3 regions of the Streptomyces sp. NPDC060035 genome follow, and region 1 is predicted to be linked to each of the others. Evidence: riboswitches for the same ligand, from Rfam matches in the RefSeq annotation. Region 1 holds a riboswitch; each other region holds the start of a gene.
What was found. A riboswitch is a leader RNA that binds a small molecule or an ion and turns the genes downstream of it on or off. The one in region 1 is predicted to bind cobalamin.
Positions count from the first base shown of each region.

Region 1 (7,123 bases):
GTGCGTTCCAGTGCCTCGCGCACGGCGTCCTCGTCCTCGCGGCCGGGCGCCGACCAGGCACGGCGGTGCGGAATGCGGCCGAGGCGTACGACGTCCAGGACACTCAACTCGACCTGGGTGACTGCGTGCTGGTCGACCACGGCGACGCGTCGGGCGACCGTGCGACGGCCGGTCTCCGCGAGGCTGCGGCCGTCGAGGGTGACCACTCCCGCGCCCGGCCCGAGGACGCCGGCCAGGATGCGGAGCAGTGTGGACTTGCCGGATCCGTTCGGTCCGAGGAGTCCGACGGTGGCGCCGGGCGGAGGCGCGATGTCCACGCCGTCGAGGACGATCCGCCCGCCCGCTTCCCGCGTCACGCGCTCGGCCCGCAGTCCCTCGGCCGTGGCGGCGGTCATGAGGTCCTCCGGGTCCGGTACAGGACCAGCACGAAGGCGGGCACCCCGATGAGGGCGGTGACCACTCCGACCGGCACCTCCTGCGGGTCGAGGACGGTGCGCGCCAGCGTGTCGACCCAGACCAGGAACACCGCCCCCGCGAGCGCGGTGACCGGCAGCAGGCGCCGGTGGCCCGAACCGGTCAGCGCGCGGGCCGCGTGCGGCAGGACGAGGCCGACGAAGCCGATGGCGCCCGCCGAGCTCACGAGCGCCGCAGTCAGCAGCGCCGTCGTGCAGAGCAGCACGATCCGGGTGCGGGCGACATGGACGCCGAGGGCGGCCGCCGCGTCCTGGCCGAATGCGAAGGCATCGAGCGTACGGGCGTGTCCGAGGCAGATCAGCAGCGTCACGGCGAGCACCGCGGCGCACATCCACACATCGGTCCAGCCGACCCCGCTCAGGGAGCCGAGCAGCCAGAACAGCACGCCGCGGGTCTGCTCGGCGTCGGCAGCGGTCATCACGACGAAGGAGGTGAGCGCGGAGAAGAGCTGCATGGCCGCCACACCGGAGAGGACGACCCGGTCGGTCGTCCCGCCGAGCGTGTGGCTGAGCAGCAGAACGAGGGCGAACGAGCAGAGGGCCCCGATGAAGGCACCGGCCGAGACCGAGACCGCTCCCCCACCTGCCCCGAGGATGACGACCACGACCGCTCCGGTGGACGCCCCGGAGGAGACACCGAGCACGAACGGGTCGGCGAGCGGGTTACGCAGCAAGGACTGCATCACCGTGCCGCATACCGCGAGTCCGGCCCCGCACACCGCGGCGAGCAGGGTGCGGGGCATGCGCAGGTTCCAGATGATGCCGTCCCGGATCGGGGTGAGCTGCGAGTCCCCGAGACCGAGATGGGCCGCCACCGCGGACCACACGTCCGGGACCGAGATCCGGGCGGGCCCGATGGTGACGGCGACCGCGACGGACAGGAGCAGCAGAGCCGTCCCGCAGCTCCACAGGAGGCCGTCGCGCAGGACACGGACGCCGGACGCTCGGGGTACCGGTGCCTTCTGTGCACGTACGCCTGCGGCCTGCTGGGTGTCGGTCACCCCGCGAGCCCGAAGGTGCGCAGCCCTGCGGCCACGAGCTCCACGCCCTCGACGGTACGGATGGAGGGGTTCAGGGCCTGGCCGCTGAGGAGGACGTAGCGCTTGTGCCGGACCGCGTCCATGTTCTTCGTGGCGGGATTGGACTCCAGGAACTGGATCTTCTTCTCGGCACTCTCGGCGGTCTGCGACTTGCGGGTCAGGTCACCGATGACCAGGACGTCGGGGTTGCGGTCCGCGACGGTCTCCCAGTTGATCCGGGGCCACTCCTCGTGGGTGTCGTCGAAGACGTTCCTCGCGCCGAGCTCCTCGGTGATGATGCCGGGCGCTCCGCAGCAGCCCGCGAGGTAGGGCGCCTCGGCGTTGGCGAACCAGTAGAGCAGGGTGGCGTCCGACGACTCGATGCCGGCGGTCGCCTTGCCGATACGAGCCCGGAGTCGGTCGACGAGCTCGTCACCGCGTTCCTTGACTCCGAACACCTCGGCCAGATCGTGTACTTCGGTGTAGACGCTCTCCATGGTCAGCGGTTTCGTACGGGATCCGTCGCCGCTGCCGCTGTTGTCCTTGGCCGTGCAGTCGGCCGGCGAGACATAGGTGGGGACCCCGAGGTCCTCGAACCGTTCGCGGGGCGCGACGCCGCCCTTGGCGAGGGTCGATTCGAACGAGGCGCTGATGAAGTCGGGTTCCTTGTCGAGAACCTTCTCCGAGGAGGGCCGGTTATCGGCGATACGGGGGACGTTCGCGTTGGCCTTCTCCAGGCCCTTCATCACCGGGTCGGTCCAGGTGGAGGTGCCCGCCAGCCGGTCGGCGAGGCCGAGCGAGAGCAGGATCTCCGTCGACCCCTGGTCCAGGGAGACCGCGTGGTGCGGGGCCGCCGGGACGGTGACGGTGCGTCCGCAGTTCTTCAGCGTCACGGGGTACCCGGCGCTGCTGTCCTGCGCCGGTGCGGCGGATTCGCCGTCGCCGCACCCGGACAGCAGGACAAGTCCCGCCGTGAGCAGGGCGGTTCGGCGTACGGTGCTGGCTATCGGTGGCAATGGGTCCCTCTGCGTCCTGGGGCTCATGCGCGGAGCCCGGTACCGAGCACCGCTCCCCGTACGGGAGCGGGTGCCAGCAGGTTTTCGGACTCGGGTTCATCCGGACGGGACGCCTTCCCGGACCCCGAGGGTGTCCAGTGGCCGTGGCCCCGCCCGTCCCCCTCACCGCTGCGCGTCAGCTCCGGTTTCGCACCGGATTCCCTGACTCCACTTGGAGTGTGACTGGCTTCTGCAAGCTATCACGCAGCGGCACGGAGACCTGGGGCCGTGGCCGGTACGACGGGTGGGGCGTCCCCCCGCACCGGCCCCTTGCTGGGTCAGGACCTGCGGCGAACCGATTCTCCGGCTCTCACCTGCGGTGTCTGCGCCGGCGGGCGAGCACGGATGTCGTGCCCCAGTACGCGAGCAGCACGGCCCGCAGGCCGAGGATCTCGACGGCCTCGCGCACACGCCGGGCCCCGGCCGCACCACCGGGTGGCGTACGGATGGCTCGTCGGGCGCTCACAGTGCGGCCGGCTCGTCGGTCGCTCACAGTGCGGCCGGCATCGACGGCTCGGCCGGGCCTTTGCGCCAGGGGCCCTCCGGGTCGTCGTACGCGTCGGCGTAGTCCGGTCCTGCGATCGGCCAGTCGGCAAGCAGCTCTCCCGGCAGCGCGAAGGACTCGACCAGTTCGGGTGCGTGTGCGGCGACGGCAGCGATCAGTTCCTCGGTGGCCTCGGGCAGCTCGTCGACCTGCTCGGCGGTCAGGAGACCGGCCACCAGCAGATCCCCGCTGTTGCGTGCCACCCACTCGAGGGCGAACAGCCGCTCCAGCTCGGCCAGCCGCTCCCGGGCGGCGCCTTCGGGCAGCGTGGCCAGCGCCTCGGCATAGCCTTCGGCCGCCTGCCGGTACGCGTGGGCCTCGACGCCGCGCAGCGCGGCCCCGGAGGCCGCGTTCCACCGCGCGAGCGCGTCACCGTGCGGTGCCCGGAGCGCACCTTTCCTGGCACGGGTGAACCAGATCTCCTCCACCGCCGCGAGGAGCCTGCCGAGGAACCGGGGGTCGGCCAGTTCACCGGGGGTGCGGTCGACCGGGGTGTTCCCGGCCCCGTCCGCCGAGGTGTTTCCGGCCCGGTCCGGCGAGGTGTCCCCCGGAGCCGGTCCGGCGGCGAAGAGCATGTCCGCCGCCGCCTTCGCGTGGACGGCGAGATTGTCGCCCTCGGCCGTGATGGCGCCTTCGACTCCCGTGACCAGCTCCGTCATGCCGTTGTTCTCCAACAGCGCCTGGGCGCCGCAGCGTTCACGGCACTCGACGATCACCGCGCGGGACTTCCAGGTGATCCATCCCTTGGCGACCGCCACCAGCCGCTCCGCCTCCGCCCTGTCCTCATCGGTGCAGCGTTCCCACCGGTCGAGGGCCCTGCGGTGCAGCAGGCTCATGGCGAAGACCGTGGCCATGGCCGAGGCGAGCGGCCCGTGGTGGGTCCGGTGGGCGCTCACCGGAATCCGCCCGGTGCCCCGGGCACCGGAGATCAAGCGATGGCCGCCGTAGCGGACGGCGACCGCAAGCGTCGCGCGGGCGGAGCCCACCGCGCTGGCGCTCATGGAGATCCTCCCGGGAGTCACACGGCCGATGGACGTCAGGAAGCGGCGCCGCCGGTCGGCGGGAGTACTGCTGAGCACGCAGTCCCCGCCGATACCTCTGCGGTCCCCCAGCAGGGCGTCCCGCCCCACGAACAGCCGGTCGAACGAGGTCAGACAGTGGTCCACGGGGCTGCCCATCCGGGCCGGCAACCGCCGGATCCGTACGCCGGGAAGCGCCTGGGCGTCGTCGGTGAGCGGCACCAGGAAGAGGCGTACCCCGTGTTCCGTACCGTCGACGAGAAGACGTGCGGCGACCAGCCCCGTTTTCGGTCCTCCCGCCGGGCTGGTGTTGGGCATGAACTTCTGTGCCCCCGCGTGCGGGGTGTGCAGGACGAACCCGTCGCGCTCACGGTCGTACGCCGCGGTGGTCTCCAGGGACGCCGCGTCGTTGCCGTGGACCACCTCCGTACAGAGAAAGGTGCCGATGCGTCGCATCCCCAGATAGTCGGACAGGTCGCGGTCCGTGCCGGCGTCGTGGTCGAGGAGGCTGCCGAGGAAGAGGCTGTAGTGGATGCCCGCCACGGTGGTGAGCGCGGGGTCCACCGGGCCGAGCCACTCGTGCAGGGCGGCGAGCGCGCGTGGGTCGGCGGCGAGGCGGGCTCCGCTGTCGAGGGACCTGTTCAGGATCCGCAACCGGTCGTAGGCGAGACGGAGGCGCTCGTCGGGGGTGCCGCCCCCGGGCCGGCGAAACGGTTCTGTGCTGATCAGCCGCTGCCAGAAGCCGTGCTCCCGGCGGAAGTCCGCTCCGAGGAGGACTCCGGTCAGCAGATCGGCTGCGGACGGGTGGACGGTGTCGGTAAGGGTCACGGTCATGAAGGAGTAAACGACCGGGGCGGGCGGGAGGACACCGGCGACGGCATCCTCAAGCCTTTGGGACAGGTGCCCCGGTCAGTCCGGCCGCAAGCTCCTCCTCGTCGGGCGGAAGGGCGCCGGCCCGTGCCACGGTCACGGCGGCCGATGCCACCGCGTGGCGCAGCACATCGCCCAGCGTCTCCGTGTCGAGTGAACGCAGCCGTGCACGGCCGCCCTCCCCGAGCAATCCCTGCGCTGCCAGGGCGTGCAGGGTGCCGGACATGAACGCGTCGCCCGCGCCCACGGTGTCGACGACCCGGACGGGCACCGCGTCGATGCTCACCGTCGCACCGGGAAGGACCGCCAGCGCCCCGTCGGCTCCCCGAGTGACGAGGACGACCGCGGGGCCGGAGCGCAGCCACCGCTCGGCTGCCTCCTCCGGTGTCTCACCCGGGTACAGCCACGCCAGGTCCTCGTCGCTCGCCTTGACCACATCGCTGAGCGCGACACAGCGTTCGACCTTCCCTACGGCCTCGGCATGATCTCCCATCAGCTCCGGCCTCACATTCGGGTCGTAGCTGACGGTCGCGGCTGCCCGGAGTGATTCGACGGCGGCAAGGACAGTTGCTGCCCCTGGCTCCATGACGGCGGCGATCGACCCGGTGTGCACATGGTGCGGCGGCCGCTCCGGTGCCATCGGGGCCAGCGACCAGGTGATTTCGAAGGTGTACGTGGCCCGGCCCGTGTCGTCCAGGGTGACGGCGGCGGACGGCGTGGGCGCGCTGCTCCTGTCGGTGCGCACACGGACCCCTGCCGAGGCCAGATGGTCCCCGATGAGCCGGCCGTTCGCGTCCTGGCCGAGCTGGGTGAGGAAGGTGGTGCTCCGGCCCAGCCGGGCCAGACCGTACGCGACGTTCGCCGGGCTGCCGCCCGCGTGGACTTGGTCTGCCGCGCCCGGCGCCCGGACGATGTCGGCGACGCATTCGCCGATGACCAGCAGAGCGAGTCTGTCGAGCATGAGGAAGGTCTCCTGGGGGGGGTGGCGCCGACGGAGGTGCCCCGGCACGCGGTGGCTGCCGGACACACTGCCGTCGATTCTGCAGAATTCTGGGGGAACCTGCTCAGCCGTTCCGTACACCCTCCACGGCGTCCGCCACCAGTGCGAGGAAGCGGGCGTGGGCCTGTGGACTGCACAGGGGCTCCGGGTTCCACGGGACGATCCGCGCTTCCTCCGTGGCCGCCCGCCACTTCGGTGCGCCGATCTCGCCGAGCGGGGTCGCGTTCGACCGGACGTCCGCGAGGACGACGTGCGGCCGCAGCGCCGCCGCCTCCGCCCAGTCGGTGGTGGACCAGTTGACTCCCCCGCCCGCGGCCGGTGACACGAGGTTGACCCCGAGCTCGGCCAGGACGCGCAGTTCGGGCCACAGCGGGGGGCGGGCGATGTGCGTCTGCTCCTGGCCGGCCGGTGACAGGGCCACCACCCGCGGGCCGTCCGGAACGGCTGCGGCCACAGCGCGCAGCCGTTCCCTGGCGGCCTCCAGGTCCTGCGCGACACCCCGGGCCGGTTCAGCGCCGAGCGAGTGCGCCAGCTCGGCGAACCGCTCGGCTATGCGGTCCAGTGTGCGCGCTTGACCCACGTCGATCACGACCACCGGGACCCGCTCCTCCAGCTGCTTGGCAGTGTCCGGGTCCAGCCCGTAGACCTGGCCGTGGCCGTAGCTGACGGCCACGACCAGGTCCGGCCGTCCGCGTAACAGGGTCTCCACATCCAGGCCGGCACCCGCACCCCGGTAGTCGACGGCATCCAGCGGGAGGGAGCCGGTCTTCGCCCGGTCGGGCGTCGCACCGTCATGGCCGGAGCCGAAGATCCCCTCCGGGCGTACGCCGTGGTCCCACAGCGTCGCCCCGGCCTGGACGTAGGCGAGCACGCGCGAAGGGCGCAGCTCCGCCGCCAGCAGCTGCCCCCGGTCGTCCGCGAACCTCCACGCACCCTGCTCCGTCACGTGTCTCACTCCTCCGCACCGACTGCCCCGGCCCTCACCAGGGCTCGCACCTGACTACCTGCCCAGCCCGTCGCCGCCCCTACCCTCCGTGGAACGCCCCAGATAGGCGAGCGGCCCCGGATCCGGGACCTCGATCTCGTGGAATCCGAGCCGGTCGTAGAAAGCCCTGGCCGGGATGTTCGACGTCAGCATGGACA
Region 1 covers NZ_JBHWVO010000034.1:45,272-52,394, reverse strand. Annotated here, with positions in the region: gene ACFWBQ_RS34150 (ABC transporter ATP-binding protein) at 1-395, opposite strand, end outside; gene ACFWBQ_RS34145 (FecCD family ABC transporter permease) at 392-1,474, opposite strand; gene ACFWBQ_RS34140 (ABC transporter substrate-binding protein) at 1,471-2,535, opposite strand; cobalamin riboswitch at 2,566-2,750, opposite strand; gene ACFWBQ_RS34135 (hypothetical protein) at 2,858-3,013, opposite strand; gene ACFWBQ_RS34130 (acyl-CoA dehydrogenase) at 3,037-4,944, opposite strand; gene ACFWBQ_RS34125 (carbohydrate kinase) at 4,994-5,941, opposite strand; gene ACFWBQ_RS34120 (ABC transporter substrate-binding protein) at 6,045-6,926, opposite strand; gene ACFWBQ_RS34115 (GNAT family N-acetyltransferase) at 6,981-7,123, opposite strand, start outside.

Region 2 (7,123 bases), on a different contig from region 1:
TGGCCGAGTCGGCCCGGTCCGTCGGAAGGCTGTCCGACCGGGTCCGGGACCGCTGACCCCGCCGCGGCCCGGACCCCGCCGCGGCCCGGACCCCGCCGCGGCCCGGACCCCGCCGCGGCCCGGACCCCGCCGAGGTCCGCACGCCGCCCGGGCCTGGCGCCGCCGGGTTCAGCCCCGCGGCCTCGTTCAGCTCTCCGGATACCGCCTCGGCGTCCAGACGATCTGCCGGCCGTCGCCCCGCCGCACCCACCGGGTCTGCGAGGAACCCACGATCAGGATCGTCCGCATGTCGACCTCGGCCGGGTCGAGATCGGCCAGGCGCACCGTACGCACGCTCTCCGCGGGGCCGCCGACATCGCGCCCGAGCACCACGGGCGTGTCCGGGGAGCGGTGCTCCAGCAGCAGGTCGCGGGCCTTGCCGACCTGCCAGGTCCGGCTGCGTGAACCGGGGTTGTACAGCGCCATCACCAGATCGGCCGTGGCCGCCGCACGCAGCCGCTCGGCGATGACCTCCCACGGCTTGAGCCGGTCCGAGAGCGAGAGGGTGGCGTAGTCGTGGCCCAGCGGAGCCCCCGCTCGGGCGGCGGCGGCATTGGCCGCGGTCACCCCGGGCAGCACCCGTACCGCGATGTCCGTGTACGCGTCCTGCGAGGCCACTTCCAGCACGGCCGTCGCCATGGCGAAGACCCCCGGGTCGCCGCCCGACACCACGGCCACCCGCCGCCCACGCCGCGCCAGATCCAGAGCGAACTCCGCCCGCTCCGACTCGACCTTGTTGTCGGAGCCGTGCCGCTGCTGTCCGGGACGCACAGGCACCCGGTCCAGGTAGGTCGTGTAGCCGACGACGTCGTCGGCGGCGGCCAGTGCCCCGCGCGTCTCGGGTGTCAGCCACAACGGTCCGGCGGGTCCGGTACCCACCACGACGACCTCGCCGGAACCGGCTGCCCGTTCGGGGCGGGGCGCGTCGATCCGGCTCGGCAACACCGCGACCGCGAAGTACGGCACCGAGTCCGCGTCGGTGTCGGCCAGGTCGCCGGTGCGCTCCCCGGCCATCGTGGCGCGCTCGACGTAACGCGCCTCGGCCAGCCGCCCGGACGCCTCGAACGCACGGCGCACGGCGGGAAACGTGCGGCCCAGTTTCATCACCACCGCGGAGTCGGTGGCCGCCAGACGCGCCGTCAGTTCCTCCTCCGGCAACGTGCCCGGCAGGATCGTCAGCACCTCCTCGCCCTCGACGAGCGGGGTGCCTAGACGGGCGGCGGCGGCGCTGACCGAGGTGACACCCGGGATGACCTCGGTGGCGTAACGGTCTGCGAGCCGCTTGTGCATGTGCTGGTACGAGCCGTAGAACAGCGGGTCGCCCTCGGCGAGCACGGCGACCGTGCGTCCCGCGTCGAGATGCACCGCGAGGCGGGCCGCGGCCTCGGTGTAGAACTCGTCCAGCGCGCCCCGGTAGCCGCCCGGATGGTCGGTGGTCTCCGTCGTGACGGGGTAGACCAGCGCCTCTTCGATGTGGTCGGCGCGGATGTGCTGCGCCGCGATGGAACGGGCGATGGACCGGCCGTGCCGGGCGGAGTGGTAGGCCACGACATCGGCCTCACCGATGACCTGCACGGCTCGTACGGTCATCAGGGACGGGTCGCCGGGGCCGAGCCCGACCCCGTACAGCCGTCCGGTCTTCCTGTGCTCGCTCACGCTCATTCTTCCTCGCTGGCGATCGCGTTGATGGCGGCCGCCGCGATGGCGCTGCCGCCGCGCCGGCCGCGCACGATCAGGTGCTCGAGGCCGGACGGGTGGGCGGCCAGGGCATCCTTGGACTCGGCGGCACCGATGAAGCCGACCGGCACACCGATGACGGCGGCGGGGCGCGGGGCGCCCTCCTCGATCATCTCCAGGAGCCGGAAGAGCGCGGTGGGTGCGTTGCCGACGGCGACGACCGCCCCCTCCATCCGGTCGCGCCACAGTTCCAGCGCGGCGGCGCTGCGGGTGGTGCCCAGCTTCGCGGCCAGCTCCGGAACGGCCGGGTCGGACAGGGTGCACACGACCTCGTTGGCCGCGGGCAGCCGCTTACGGGTGACACCGCTGGCGACCATGGCCACGTCGCACAGGATGGGTGCACCGGACCGCAGTGCCGCGCGGGCGTCGGCCACGGCGTCCGGGGAGAAGGCGAGATCGCGTACGAGGTCGACCATGCCGCAGGCGTGGATCATGCGGACGGCGACCTGGCTCACATCGGCGGGCAGCCCTGCCAGATCCGCCTCCGCGCGGATGGTGGCGAAGGACTGGCGGTAGATCGCCGGTCCGTCCTTCTCGTACTGATGCACAGTGCTGTCGCTTTCTTCATCGGGTTGGTGGCCGGCGGCCAGACACAGGTGAACGGGGTGATGCACGGTCAGGTGCGTGGGCTTCGCGCCGCTGCCACCGCGGCGGCGAGCGCTGCAGGGTTGTTGCGGACCGTCGCCGTGGCGTCTCTCCGGTCCCCCGTCACGTGGGAGATCCGGTGTCCGTCCGGGGTGGCGACCACGTCGATCCATTCCCCGTGCGGATGGCCGCACCGGCGTTCGCACCCGGACCAGTACACAGGCAGCCGTCCCGCGGGTCCGACGGCGGCCCCCGCTTCGGCCCGCACGTCGGCCAGCGACTTGGCACAGCCGGGCCGTCCGATACAGGCCCCGACACCGGCCCACGGCGATCCGGGCCCGGTGATCAGACCGGCCTCCGAGAGGCCGGCGAGCAGGTCGTCCGCGTGATCCGGCGCGACTCCGGTGACGACGACGCCGCGCCACGGGGTGAGCCGCAGTTCGCCGGCGCTCGACAGGAGCCGCCAGTGATTCCGGTCCAGGCGTCCCAGCGGTACGCCGACGGACAGCGCGACGTCGCGGTGGCGGCCGTGTACGGGGCCGAGGGCCGGCCGGAGGGATGCGCGAGGGCGGGGGTGACGGTCCGTCGACACGGCGGTACCGGTCTGCCGCAATCGTCGTACGACATCGTCGGCCAGTGCGGCGGCGCCGTCCGGCAGGTCCTTCACCCGCCAGGCGTCGGGTTCCGTGGCGGCGTCCAGAAATGCTTCGGCGGCCAGGAGTGCGGCGCGGGGCCCGTCGGCGGCCGGGACACGCAGGACGGTGTCCGTGTCCCCGACGCGCAGCATCGCATCGCCGTCGTCACGGGCCAGCAGAGTGAGGTCGGCGCCGAGGGCGTCCACGTCACCGCGGCCGTCGTCGAGTGCGAACAGGAACCGGCCGGAGAGCGCGGCCGCACGGTCGCTTCCGCACAGCAGCCGGTCCAGTCCGGTCAGCCACGGTCCGACGTCCGCGGCCCCGAGACCGTCGAGCCCGGCCAAGGGGGAGGCGACGATGTTGCGTACCCGCTCGTGGCGTTCGGAGGGCAGCAGCCCGGCCCGGCTCAGCAGCCCGGCCAACTCCGCACCGCAGTCCGGGGCGAGCCCGCGCAGCTGCACATTGCCGCGCGAGGTGAGATGCAACTCACCGTCGCCGAGTCGCCCGGCGGCTTCCCCAAGCGCGTCCGCCCGCCCGACGGTCAGCACCCCGCCGGGTATGCGGACCCGCGCCAGCGCACCGTCGTCCGCCCGGTGCAGACGCAGTGTTCCGGGGCAGGCATCACCGCCCGGAGACCGGGGCGGGACGGCGGATGGGGGCATGGCGGCGAGCATACCGACCGTGACCGCAGCACAGCCCTACGGTCACTGTGACCTGCAGGACACCCACCGGGGCGGACCCGGAACCCGGGCGCGGACCCGGAACCCGGGCGCGGACCCGGAACCCGGACCGGAACCCGAACCGGACCCCGGAACCCGGACCGGAACCCGGGCCGCGTCCGGTTCCGCGTCCGCGTCCGGCCAGGTGTCCCGAGCGACGCCCCTGCCGAGTCTGCCTCCGGGCGGAAACCGGCCCGTCGAGGCGCCCGAGGACACATCCCGACCAGGGGCATCTCGTCACGCCCACCGGCCTGCCGCCTACTATGCCTAGCGGCGGTCCGTTCGGCCCGCCATCGCCAGACGGCGACATGGGAGGAAGCCCGGTGAGATTCCGGCGCGGTCCCGCCACTGTGAGCCCGGCCGAAGGCCGGGCGAGTCAGGAACTCCTGCCGTCCGACACCGCCCGGGGCGTGGACACCCCGAGGAAGGGCTGACGCCGCATGATCCTGCTCCTGTCGACGTCCGACACCGACCTGCTCAGCGCCCGCGCCTCGGCAGGCCCGGTCAACTACCGCTACGCCAACCCCTCCCGGCTCTCCGTCGAGGACCTCCCGGAGCTGCTGGACGGCACGGACCTCGTCGTCGTACGCCTCCTCGGCGGCGTACGGGCATGGCAGGACGGCCTCGACCAGGTGCTGGCGACCGGTCGCCCCGTCGTCGTTCTGACCGGTGAACAGGCCCCCGACGCCCAGCTGATGGCCGCGTCCACCGTCCCCATCGGAATCGCCGCCGAGGCGCACGCCTACCTCGCGCACGGCGGCCCCGCCAACCTGGAGCAGCTGGCCCGGTTCCTGTCCGACACCGTGCTGCTCACCGGCCACGGTTTCGAGCCGCCCGCCCCCGCCCCCGCATGGGGCCCGCTGGAGCGGACGGCCCGGGAGGACATCACCGGGCCCACCATCGCGGTGCTCTACTACCGCGCCCACCACATGAGCGGGAACACGGCGTTCATCGAGGCCTTGTGCACCGCCGTGGAGGACACGGGAGCCCGTGTCCTCCCGCTGTACGTCGCCTCGCTCCGTACCCCCGAGCCCGAACTCATCGACGAACTCCGGGCCGCCGACGCCATCGTGACCACCGTCCTCGCCGCGGGCGGCACCAAGCCCGCCACCGCGTCCGCGGGCGGCGACGACGAGTCCTGGGACGCGGGCGCCCTCACCGGCCTCGACGTACCGGTGCTCCAGGCGCTCTGCCTCACGAGCCCGCGCGCCGCCTGGGAGGAGAACGACGAGGGCGTGTCCCCGCTGGACGCCGCCACCCAGATCGCGGTGCCGGAGTTCGACGGCCGCCTGATCACCGTGCCGTTCTCCTTCAAGGAGATCGACGAGGACGGCCTGCCCGCGTACGTCGCCGACACCGAGCGTGCGGCACGGGTCGCCGGTATCGCCGTACGGCACGCCCGGCTCCGCCACATCCCGGCCGCCGAGAAGCGGATCGCCCTCGTCCTGTCCGCGTACCCGACCAAGCACTCCCGCATCGGCAACGCGGTCGGTCTCGACACCCCCGCCAGCGCCGTCGCCCTGCTGCGCCGACTCCGCTCCGAGGGCTACGACTTCGGGCCCGAGGAAGAGATCCCCGGGCTGGTCTCCGGTGACGGCGACGAGCTGATCTACGCGCTGATCGAGGCCGGCGGCCACGACCAGGAGTGGCTCACCGAGGAACAGCTGGCCCGCAACCCGGTCCGGATTCCCGCCGCCGACTACCGCCGCTGGTTCGCCACCCTGCCGGCCGACCTCCGCGAGGCCGTCGAGCGGCACTGGGGCCCGGCCCCCGGTGAGATGTTCCTCGACCGGTCCCGCAACCCCGAGGGCGACATCGTGCTCGCGGCCCTGCGCCGCGGCAATCTGCTGATCCTCATCCAGCCGCCGCGCGGCTTCGGCGAGAACCCGATCGCGATCTACCACGACCCCGATCTGCCGCCCTCGCACCATTACCTGGCCGCCTACCGCTGGATCGCCGCGTCCGCCGACGACAACGGTTTCGGCGCCGACGCGATGATCCATCTCGGCAAGCACGGCAACCTGGAGTGGCTGCCCGGCAAGAACGCCGGCCTGTCCGCCGCCTGCGGCCCCGACGCCGCGCTGGGCGACCTGCCGCTGGTCTACCCGTTCCTGGTGAACGACCCGGGCGAGGGCACCCAGGCCAAGCGCCGCGTGCACGCCACCCTGGTCGACCACCTCGTGCCGCCGATGGCGCGCGCCGAGAGCTACGGCGACATCGCCCGCCTGGAACAGCTCCTGGACGAGCACGCCCAGATCGCCGCGATGGACCCGGCGAAGCTCCCGGCGGTCCGCGCCCAGATCTGGACCCTGATCCAGGCGGCGAAGCTCGACCACGACCTGGGGCTTCAGGACCGGCCCGAGGACGAGGGCTTCGACGAGTTCATCATGCATCTCGACGGCTGGCTCTGTGAGATCAAGGACGTCCAGATCCGCGACGGGCTGCACGTTCTGGGCGGCGCCCCGGCCGGCAAGGACCGCGTCAACCTCGTCCTCGCGGTCCTGCGCGCCCGCCAGATCTGGGGCGGTACGACGTCGCTGCCCGGCCTGCGCGAGGCGCTCGGCCTCGACGAGTCCGCGGCCACCCGCACCGCCGCCGACGAGATCGAGGAGCAGGCCCGCACTCTCGTCCAGGCGATGGAGGACGCGGACTGGGACCCGGCCGCCGTCGCCCGCGTGGCTGCCGGGCAGCCGCAGGCCGTCGCCGACATCCTCGACTTCGCTGCCAAGGAGGTCGTGCCCCGCCTCGCCGCCACGACCGATGAGCTCGACCACACGGTCCACGCGCTGAACGGCGGCTTCGTGCCCGCGGGACCGTCCGGTTCCCCGCTCCGCGGTCTGGTGAACGTCCTGCCGACCGGCCGGAACTTCTACTCCGTCGACCCGAAAGCGGTCCCGTCCCGCCTCGCCTGGGAGACCGGCCAGGCCCTCGCCGACTCGCTCCTGGAGCGCTACCGGGCCGACAACGGCGACTGGCCCACCTCCGTCGGCCTGTCCCTGTGGGGCACCAGCGCGATGCGCACCGCGGGCGACGACATCGCCGAGGCCTTCGCCCTGCTCGGTGTCCGCCCCGTCTGGGACGACGCCTCGCGCCGCGTCACGGGCCTGGAGCCGATCCCGTACGAGGAGCTGGGCCGCCCCCGTATCGACGTCACGCTGCGCATCTCCGGCTTCTTCCGGGATGCCTTCCCGCACACCATCGGCCTGCTCGATGACGCCGTACGCCTGGCGGCCTCCCTCGACGAGCCCGCCGAGCGGAACTTCGTACGGGCCCACACCCAGGCCGACCTGGCCGAACACGGCGACGAGCGGCGTGCCACCACCCGCATCTTCGGGTCCCGCCCCGGGACGTACGGTGCCGGGCTGCTCCAGCTCATCGACTCCCGCGACTGGCGCACCGACGCCGACC
Region 2 covers NZ_JBHWVO010000009.1:180,782-187,904, forward strand. Annotated here, with positions in the region: gene ACFWBQ_RS17010 (hypothetical protein) at 1-56, shown strand, start outside; gene ACFWBQ_RS17015 (precorrin-2 C(20)-methyltransferase) at 187-1,701, opposite strand; gene ACFWBQ_RS17020 (precorrin-8X methylmutase) at 1,698-2,324, opposite strand; gene ACFWBQ_RS17025 (cobalamin biosynthesis protein CobG) at 2,393-3,670, opposite strand; cobalamin riboswitch at 3,973-4,124, shown strand; gene cobN (cobaltochelatase subunit CobN) at 4,156-7,123, shown strand, end outside.
Region 2: it holds a riboswitch for cobalamin, as region 1 does, so the genes downstream of both, cobN (cobaltochelatase subunit CobN) here and ACFWBQ_RS34140 (ABC transporter substrate-binding protein) in region 1, are expected to answer to the same signal.

Region 3 (7,123 bases), on a different contig from region 1:
GCCGTGCTCCTCGTCTCGGGCTCCGGTGCCATCTGGATGCTGTCGCGCCGCAAGCCCGTCGACCACACCAACGTCAACGCGACGGACGCCGAGCCCGCGGGCGTCGTCACCACCGCCATCGCGGCCGTCAGCCCGCCGCCCGTCGGCTCCGGCATCCCGGACCTCAAGACCACCATTCCGGCCCCGGCCCCGGCGGCCGGAACCCCGGCCGACCCGGCCCGACCGGCCACGGTGTAAGGACAGATCCGTATGAACATCGACTGGGCAGCTCTCGCCTCCGTCTTCGGCGTCAGCCTCGTGGTCACCGTCGCGCTGGTCGGCCTCTTCACCCTCGGCATCATCGGCCTCTCCAAGCAGGCGTCGACGGCTCCGGCCGGCGGATCTCTCACGCTGGCGCGCACCGGCGCGTACGCCTGCTTCGGGCTGTGCGCGGCGGCGGTCGCCTACGGGATCTACCTGATCGTCGCCTGACCACCCGGCGCTTCCCCGCCGCCTCGTCACATCGGGCCGGACACACCACCTGTGTGTCCGGCCCGATGTGCGTCTGCGCACACTGCGCTCCTGCAGGTCAACGGCAGGTTGACGGGCGTTCACGGGGCGTGGTGGACTGCCGGTGCCATTTACGGCGACAGGAGAGGAAGCCGGTGCGAATCCGGCGCGGTCCCGCCACTGTCACCGGGGAGCAGTCCCCCACACGGAAGTCACGGTCCATCACGGACTGGAAGGCCGGGGGAACTGCGGATCCGGAAGCCAGGAGACTCTCGTCGCCGGTCACGTCGAACCAGGGCGCGGACCCTGAGTTAAGGACATCTGCCATGCCTGGCTGCCGTGCGTCGGTCCCTGTGTCACCCGCTGCGAAGGTCCTTCGAGGCACGACGGCCGGCTGAACCGTGCGAGCCGACCGCATCTTCGCGTACGGCGCCACCGCCGGTCTGATCGGCGACCTGCTGCTCGGTGATCCCCGCCGGGGCCACCCCGTCGCCGCCTTCGGGCAGGCCGCAGCAGGTGTCGAGAGCCGGCTGTGGCGCGATCACCGCGGCTGGGGCGCCCTGCACGCGCTGGTCTGCGCCGGAGGCGCCGCGGGCGCCGCCGCACTGGCCGCCCGTGCCGTACACAACCGCCCCGCCGCGGCGGTGGCACTGACCGCCGCCGCCACCTGGTCCGTCATCGGCGGTACGTCGCTGGGCCGGGAGGCCCGCGCCATCGGCGGTGCGCTCGCCGCAGGTGACATCGAGGTGGCCCGGGAGCGGCTGCCGCATCTGTGCGGCCGTGACCCGTACTCCCTCGACGGCCAGCAGATCGCCCGTGCGGTGGTGGAGTCCGTCGCCGAGAACACCTCCGACGCCGTCGTCGGCGCTCTGGTGTGGGGCGCCATCGGCGGTGTCCCGGGCCTGGTCGGGTTCCGGGCCGTCAACACCCTCGACGCCATGGTCGGCCACAGGTCGCCGCGCCACCGGCGCTACGGCTGGGCCTCGGCCCGGCTCGACGACCTGGTCGGCTGGCCCGGTGCCCGCCTCACCGCCGTGCTCGCCGTGGCCGCCGGCGGGCGCCCGCGCGAGGCCGTACGGGCCTGGCGGGCCGACGCGGGCAAGCACCCGAGCCCCAACGCGGGCCCGGTGGAGGCATCGTTCGCGGGTGCGCTCGGCGTACGCCTCGGCGGGACACTCGCGTACGGCGGGCGGGTCGAGCACCGGCCCGTACTCAACGGGGAGAGCGGCCGGGACGTGCGGGTCACGGACATCGAACGCGCGGTGCGGCTGTCGCGCCGGGTGAGTGTGCTGGCCCTCGGCGTGTGTGCGGCCGCGCGGCTGGCCGCAGGACGGAAGGGTCGGGCATGAGCGGTGGACAGGGCGGCGGGCTGCTGGTCGCGGGAACCACCTCGGACGCGGGCAAGAGCGTCGTCACGGCGGGAATCTGCCGGTGGCTGGTGCGCCGGGGGGTGAAGGTCGCGCCGTTCAAGGCGCAGAACATGTCGCTGAACTCGTTCGTCACCCGCGAGGATGCGGAGATCGGCCGCGCCCAGGCGATGCAGGCGCAGGCCGCCCGGGTGGAGCCGAGCGTCCTGATGAATCCGGTGCTGCTCAAGCCCGGCGGTGACCGTTCCAGTCAGGTGGTCCTGATGGGGAAGCCGGTCGGCGAGATGAGTGCGCGCGGCTATCACGGGGGCCGTCAGGAAGCACTGTTCGGGACGGTCGTGGACTGCCTGGAGCAGCTCCGGGGCACGTATGACGCCGTGATCTGCGAGGGGGCGGGCAGTCCGGCCGAGATCAATCTGCGGCGCACGGACATCGTGAACATGGGTATCGCGCGGGCCGCCCGCTTCCCGGTGCTGGTCGTCGGGGACATCGACCGGGGCGGTGTGTTCGCGTCGTTCTTCGGTACGACGGCGCTGCTGAGCGCCGAGGACCAGTCGCTGGTCGCCGGGTACCTCGTCAACAAGTTCCGCGGCGATGTGTCGCTGCTGGAGCCGGGCCTGGACATGCTGTACGAGCTCACCGGGCGCCGTACGTACGGGGTGCTGCCGTTCACCCACGGCCTCGGCATCGACGAGGAGGACGGGCTGCGGGTGTCGATGCGCGGCGCCGTCCGGGAGTCCGTTGTCGCGCCGCCGCACGGGCAGGACGTGCTGCGGGTCGCGGTGTGCGCCGTGCCGCTGATGTCGAACTTCACCGATGTGGACGCGCTGGCGGCCGAGCCGGGTGTGGTGGTGCGGTTCGTGGACCGGGCCGAGGAGCTCGCCGACGCGGACCTGGTGATCGTGCCCGGTACCCGCGGCACCGTGAAGGCACTGGCGTGGCTGCGCGAACGGGGGCTGGCCGACGCGCTGCTGCGGCGGGCCGCCGAGGGGCTTCCGGTGCTGGGGATCTGCGGCGGGTTCCAGGTGCTCGGCGAGTCCATCGAGGACGAGGTGGAGTCGCGGGCGGGGCTGGTCGACGGGCTCGGGCTGCTGCCGGTACGGATCCGGTTCGGCCGGGAGAAGGTGCTGGGCCGGCCTGTCGGGTCGGCGCTCGGAGAGCCGGTGGAGGGGTACGAGATCCATCACGGGGTCGCCGATGTGCGCGGCGGTGAGCCGTTCCTGGACGGATGCCGGGTGGGCTCGGTGTGGGGGACGCACTGGCACGGGTCGCTGGAGAGCGATGCGTTCAGGCGCCGGTTCCTGGCGGAGGTGGCGCTGGCGGCCGGGCGGCGGTTCGTGGCGGCTCCGGACACGAGCTTCTCGGAGCTGCGGGAGGAGCAGCTGGACCGGCTGGGGGATCTTGTCGAGGAGCATGCGGATACGGATGCGTTGTGGCGGCTGATCGAGGCGGGAGCGCCGAGCGGGCTGCCGTTCGTGCCGCCGGGGGCACCGCGGGCGGAGGGGCCGGTGGTGGGGGCGGGGACGCCTGCGGCGGGCTCTGTTCCCCACCCCGCCCCCACCCTTGACCGGGGCTCCGCCCCGGACCCCGGTCATCGAGCGCCGGACAGATCCGATGTGGTGCCCCGGGACGCGGGGCGCACGCCCCACGGGCTCGATCTCGCAGGGCGGACGCCTGATGGGGCCGGAGCAGTTGTGCACGTGACAGAGGAGGCACCGTGAGTACCCCGTATCCCTTCACCGCCATCGTCGGGCAGGACGACCTGCGGCTCGGGCTGTTGCTGAACGCCGTCAGTCCGGCCGTCGGCGGCGTTCTCGTGCGGGGCGAGAAGGGCACCGCCAAGTCCACCGCCGTGCGGGCGCTCGCCGCGCTCATGCCTGAGGTGTCCGTGGTCTCCGGGTGCCGGTTCTCGTGCGATCCGGTGGCGCCCGACCCGGCGTGTCCCGATGGTCCGCATGAGACCGGGACCGGCGTGTCGCGTGCCGCTCGGACCGTGGAGCTGCCCGTCGGCGCGTCCGAGGACCGCCTCGTGGGTGCGCTGGACATCGAGCGGGCGCTCTCGGAGGGGGTCAAGGCCTTCGAGCCGGGGCTCCTGGCCGACGCGCATCGCGGGATCCTCTACGTGGACGAGGTCAACCTGCTCCACGACCATCTGGTGGACCTGCTGCTGGACGCGGCGGCCATGGGTGCCTCGTACGTCGAACGCGAAGGCGTCTCCGTACGGCATGCGGCGCGGTTCCTGCTGGTCGGGACGATGAACCCCGAAGAGGGTGAGCTGCGCCCGCAGTTGCTGGACCGCTTCGGCCTGACCGTCGAGGTGGCGGCCTCCCGGGACACCGATCAGCGGGTGGAGGTCGTGCGGCGGCGGCTCGCGTACGACGACGATCCGGCCGGGTTCGCCGCCCGGTGGGCGCAGGAGGAGGGCGCGTTGCGGGCACGGATCGCCGCCGCGCGTGTCCTGTTGCCCGAAGTGGTCCTCGGGGACGGCGTGTTGCGGCAGATCGCGGCGACGTGCGCCGCGTTCGAGGTCGACGGCATGCGTGCCGACATCGTCATGGCCCGCACCGCGACCGCGCTGGCCGCGTGGGCGGGGCGCGACGAGGTCACCGCCGAGGACGTGCGCCGGGCCGCACTCCTGGCGCTCCCCCACCGGCGGCGCCGCAACCCCTTCGACGCCCCGGGGCTGGACGAGGACAAGCTGGACGACACCCTCAGGGACGCGGCCGACGACGCGGACGGGGGCGATGACGATCCGGAGCCCGACGGGCCCGGTGGCGGTGGTCTGCCTCCTCAGGGGGGCGGTCCCGACGCGGAGGGCGGTCCGGGCACGGAGAGCGGTCCCGACGCGGAGAACGGTCCCGACGCGGAGAACGGTCCCGGTACCGGCCGTCCCGAGGCGCCCGCGCCGGCCGGCGGCGGGGAACAGCAGCCCGTACGTGCCTCGGAGCCGTTCCGTACGAAGATGCTCAGCGTGCCCGGTCTCGGCGAGGGCGCGGCCGGGCGGCGGTCCCGGGCGCGTACCGAGCACGGGCGGACGACCGGGGCGCGGCGGCCCGAGGGCACGCTGACGAAGCTGCACCTCGCGGCGACCGTGCAGGCGGCGGCGCCGCATCAGCGGGCGCGCGGGCGGTCCGGTCGCGGTCTCGTCGTACGGCGTGACGACCTGCGGCAGGCGACACGGGAGGGGCGCGAGGGGAACCTGGTGCTCTTCGTGGTGGACGCCTCGGGGTCGATGGCGGCCCGGCAGCGGATGAGCGCCGTGAAGGGCGCCGTGATGTCGCTGCTGCTGGACGCCTACCAGCGGCGGGACAAGGTGGGCCTGGTGACCTTCCGCGGCAAGGACGCCGAGGTGGTGCTGCCGCCCACCTCGTCGGTGGACGCGGCGGCGGCGCGACTGGAGTCGCTGCCGACCGGTGGGCGCACCCCGCTGGCCGCCGGACTGCTGAGGGCGCACGACGTACTGCGGGTGGAGCGGCTGCGCGATCCGTCCCGGCGGCCGCTGCTCGTCGTGGTGACGGACGGCCGGGCGACCGGTGGTCCGGACCCGGTGGCGCTGGCCGCGCGGGCCGGCCGGCTGCATGCCGCCGAGGGCACGGCGTCCGTCGTCGTGGACTGCGAGTCGGGGTTCGTACGCCTCGGGCTCGCCGCACAGCTCGCCCGCGATCTCGGGGGCAGCGCGGTCACGCTCGACGAACTGCGCGCCGACTCGATCGCCGGGCTGGTCAAGGATGTACAAGCAGCCGGGAGGGCCGCGTAATGCCACAGGGACAGCCTGTATCGGTGCCGGACGACGGGCTGACGACACGTCAGCGGCGCAATCGTCCGCTTCTCTTCGTCCACACGGGCATCGGCAAGGGCAAGTCGACGGCCGCCTTCGGGCTCGCGCTGCGGGCCTGGAACCAGGGCTGGCCGATCGGGGTGTTCCAGTTCGTGAAGTCGGCGAAGTGGAAGGTCGGCGAGGAGAACGCGCTGAAGGTGCTCGGGGCGAGCGGCGAGGGCGGCACCGTCGACTGGCACAAGATGGGCGAGGGCTGGTCGTGGGTCCAGAGGGACAACCAGCTGGACAACGAGGAGAAGGCCCGCGAGGGCTGGGAGCAGGTCAAGCGTGACCTGGCGGCGGAGACGTACAAGCTGTACGTGCTCGACGAGTTCGCCTATCCGATGCACTGGGGCTGGATCGACACCGACGAGGTCGTCGAGGTGATGCGCGACCGCCCGGGGACGCAGCATGTCGTGATCACCGGGCGCAACGCTCCCCGGAAGCTGATCGAGGCCGCCGATCTGGTGACCGACATGTCGAAGGTCAAGCACCCGATGGACGCAGGCCAGAAGGGCCAGAGGGGCATCGAGTGGTGAGTGTTCCTCGTCTGGTCATTGCTGCACCGGCCTCCAACAGCGGCAAGACCACGGTCGCCACGGGGCTGATGGCGGCCTTCACGGGGCGCGGCCTCGCCGTGTCCCCGCACAAGGTGGGCCCCGACTACATCGACCCGGGGTACCACGCGCTGGCCACCGGCCGCCCGGGGCGCAATCTGGACGCGTACATGTGCGGTCCTGAGCTGATCGCCCCGTTGTTCGCGCACGGGTCGGCCGGTGCTGACCTGGCGGTCGTCGAGGGCGTCATGGGGCTGTACGACGGCGCTTCGGGCCAGGGCGAACTCGCCTCCACCGCCCAGGTGTCGAAGCTGCTCCGGGCTCCCGTCGTCCTGGTCGTCGACGCCTCCTCGCAGTCCCGTTCGGTCGCGGCCCTGGTGCACGGATTCGCCTCCTGGGATCCGGAGGTGCGGATCGGCGGGGTGATCCTCAACAAGGTGGCGTCCGACCGGCACGAGGCCCTGCTGCGGGATGCGCTCGAGGAGACCGGCCTGCCGGTGCTGGGGGCACTGCGGCGGGCGCCGCAGGTGGTGACGCCCTCACGCCATCTGGGTCTGGTTCCGGTGGCGGAGCGGCAGACCGAGGCCGTCGACGCCGTACGGGCGATGGCGGAACGGGTGCGGGCGGGCTGCGATCTGGACGCCCTGCTGGCGCTGGCCCGTTCGGCGCCCGCGCTGCCCGACGAGGTGTGGGAGCCGGAGCAGCATTCCGTCGAGGGGGTACGGCCGGTGGTGGCCGTGGCGGGCGGGGCCGCGTTCACATTCGCGTACGCCGAGCATGCCGAGCTGCTGACGGCCGCGGGCGCGGATGTGGTGGTCTTCGACCCGCTGCGCGACGAGAAGCTGCCCACGGGCACTGCGGGGCTGGTCATCGGGGGCGGCTTCCCCGAGATG
Region 3 covers NZ_JBHWVO010000037.1:7,719-14,841, reverse strand. Annotated here, with positions in the region: gene ACFWBQ_RS34755 (anion permease) at 1-237, shown strand, start outside; gene ACFWBQ_RS34750 (hypothetical protein) at 250-471, shown strand; cobalamin riboswitch at 634-761, shown strand; gene ACFWBQ_RS34745 (cobalamin biosynthesis protein) at 891-1,838, shown strand; gene ACFWBQ_RS34740 (cobyric acid synthase) at 1,835-3,577, shown strand; gene ACFWBQ_RS34735 (putative cobaltochelatase) at 3,574-5,613, shown strand; gene cobO (cob(I)yrinic acid a,c-diamide adenosyltransferase) at 5,613-6,212, shown strand; gene ACFWBQ_RS34725 (cobyrinate a,c-diamide synthase) at 6,206-7,123, shown strand, end outside.
Region 3: it holds a riboswitch for cobalamin, as region 1 does, so the genes downstream of both, ACFWBQ_RS34745 (cobalamin biosynthesis protein) here and ACFWBQ_RS34140 (ABC transporter substrate-binding protein) in region 1, are expected to answer to the same signal.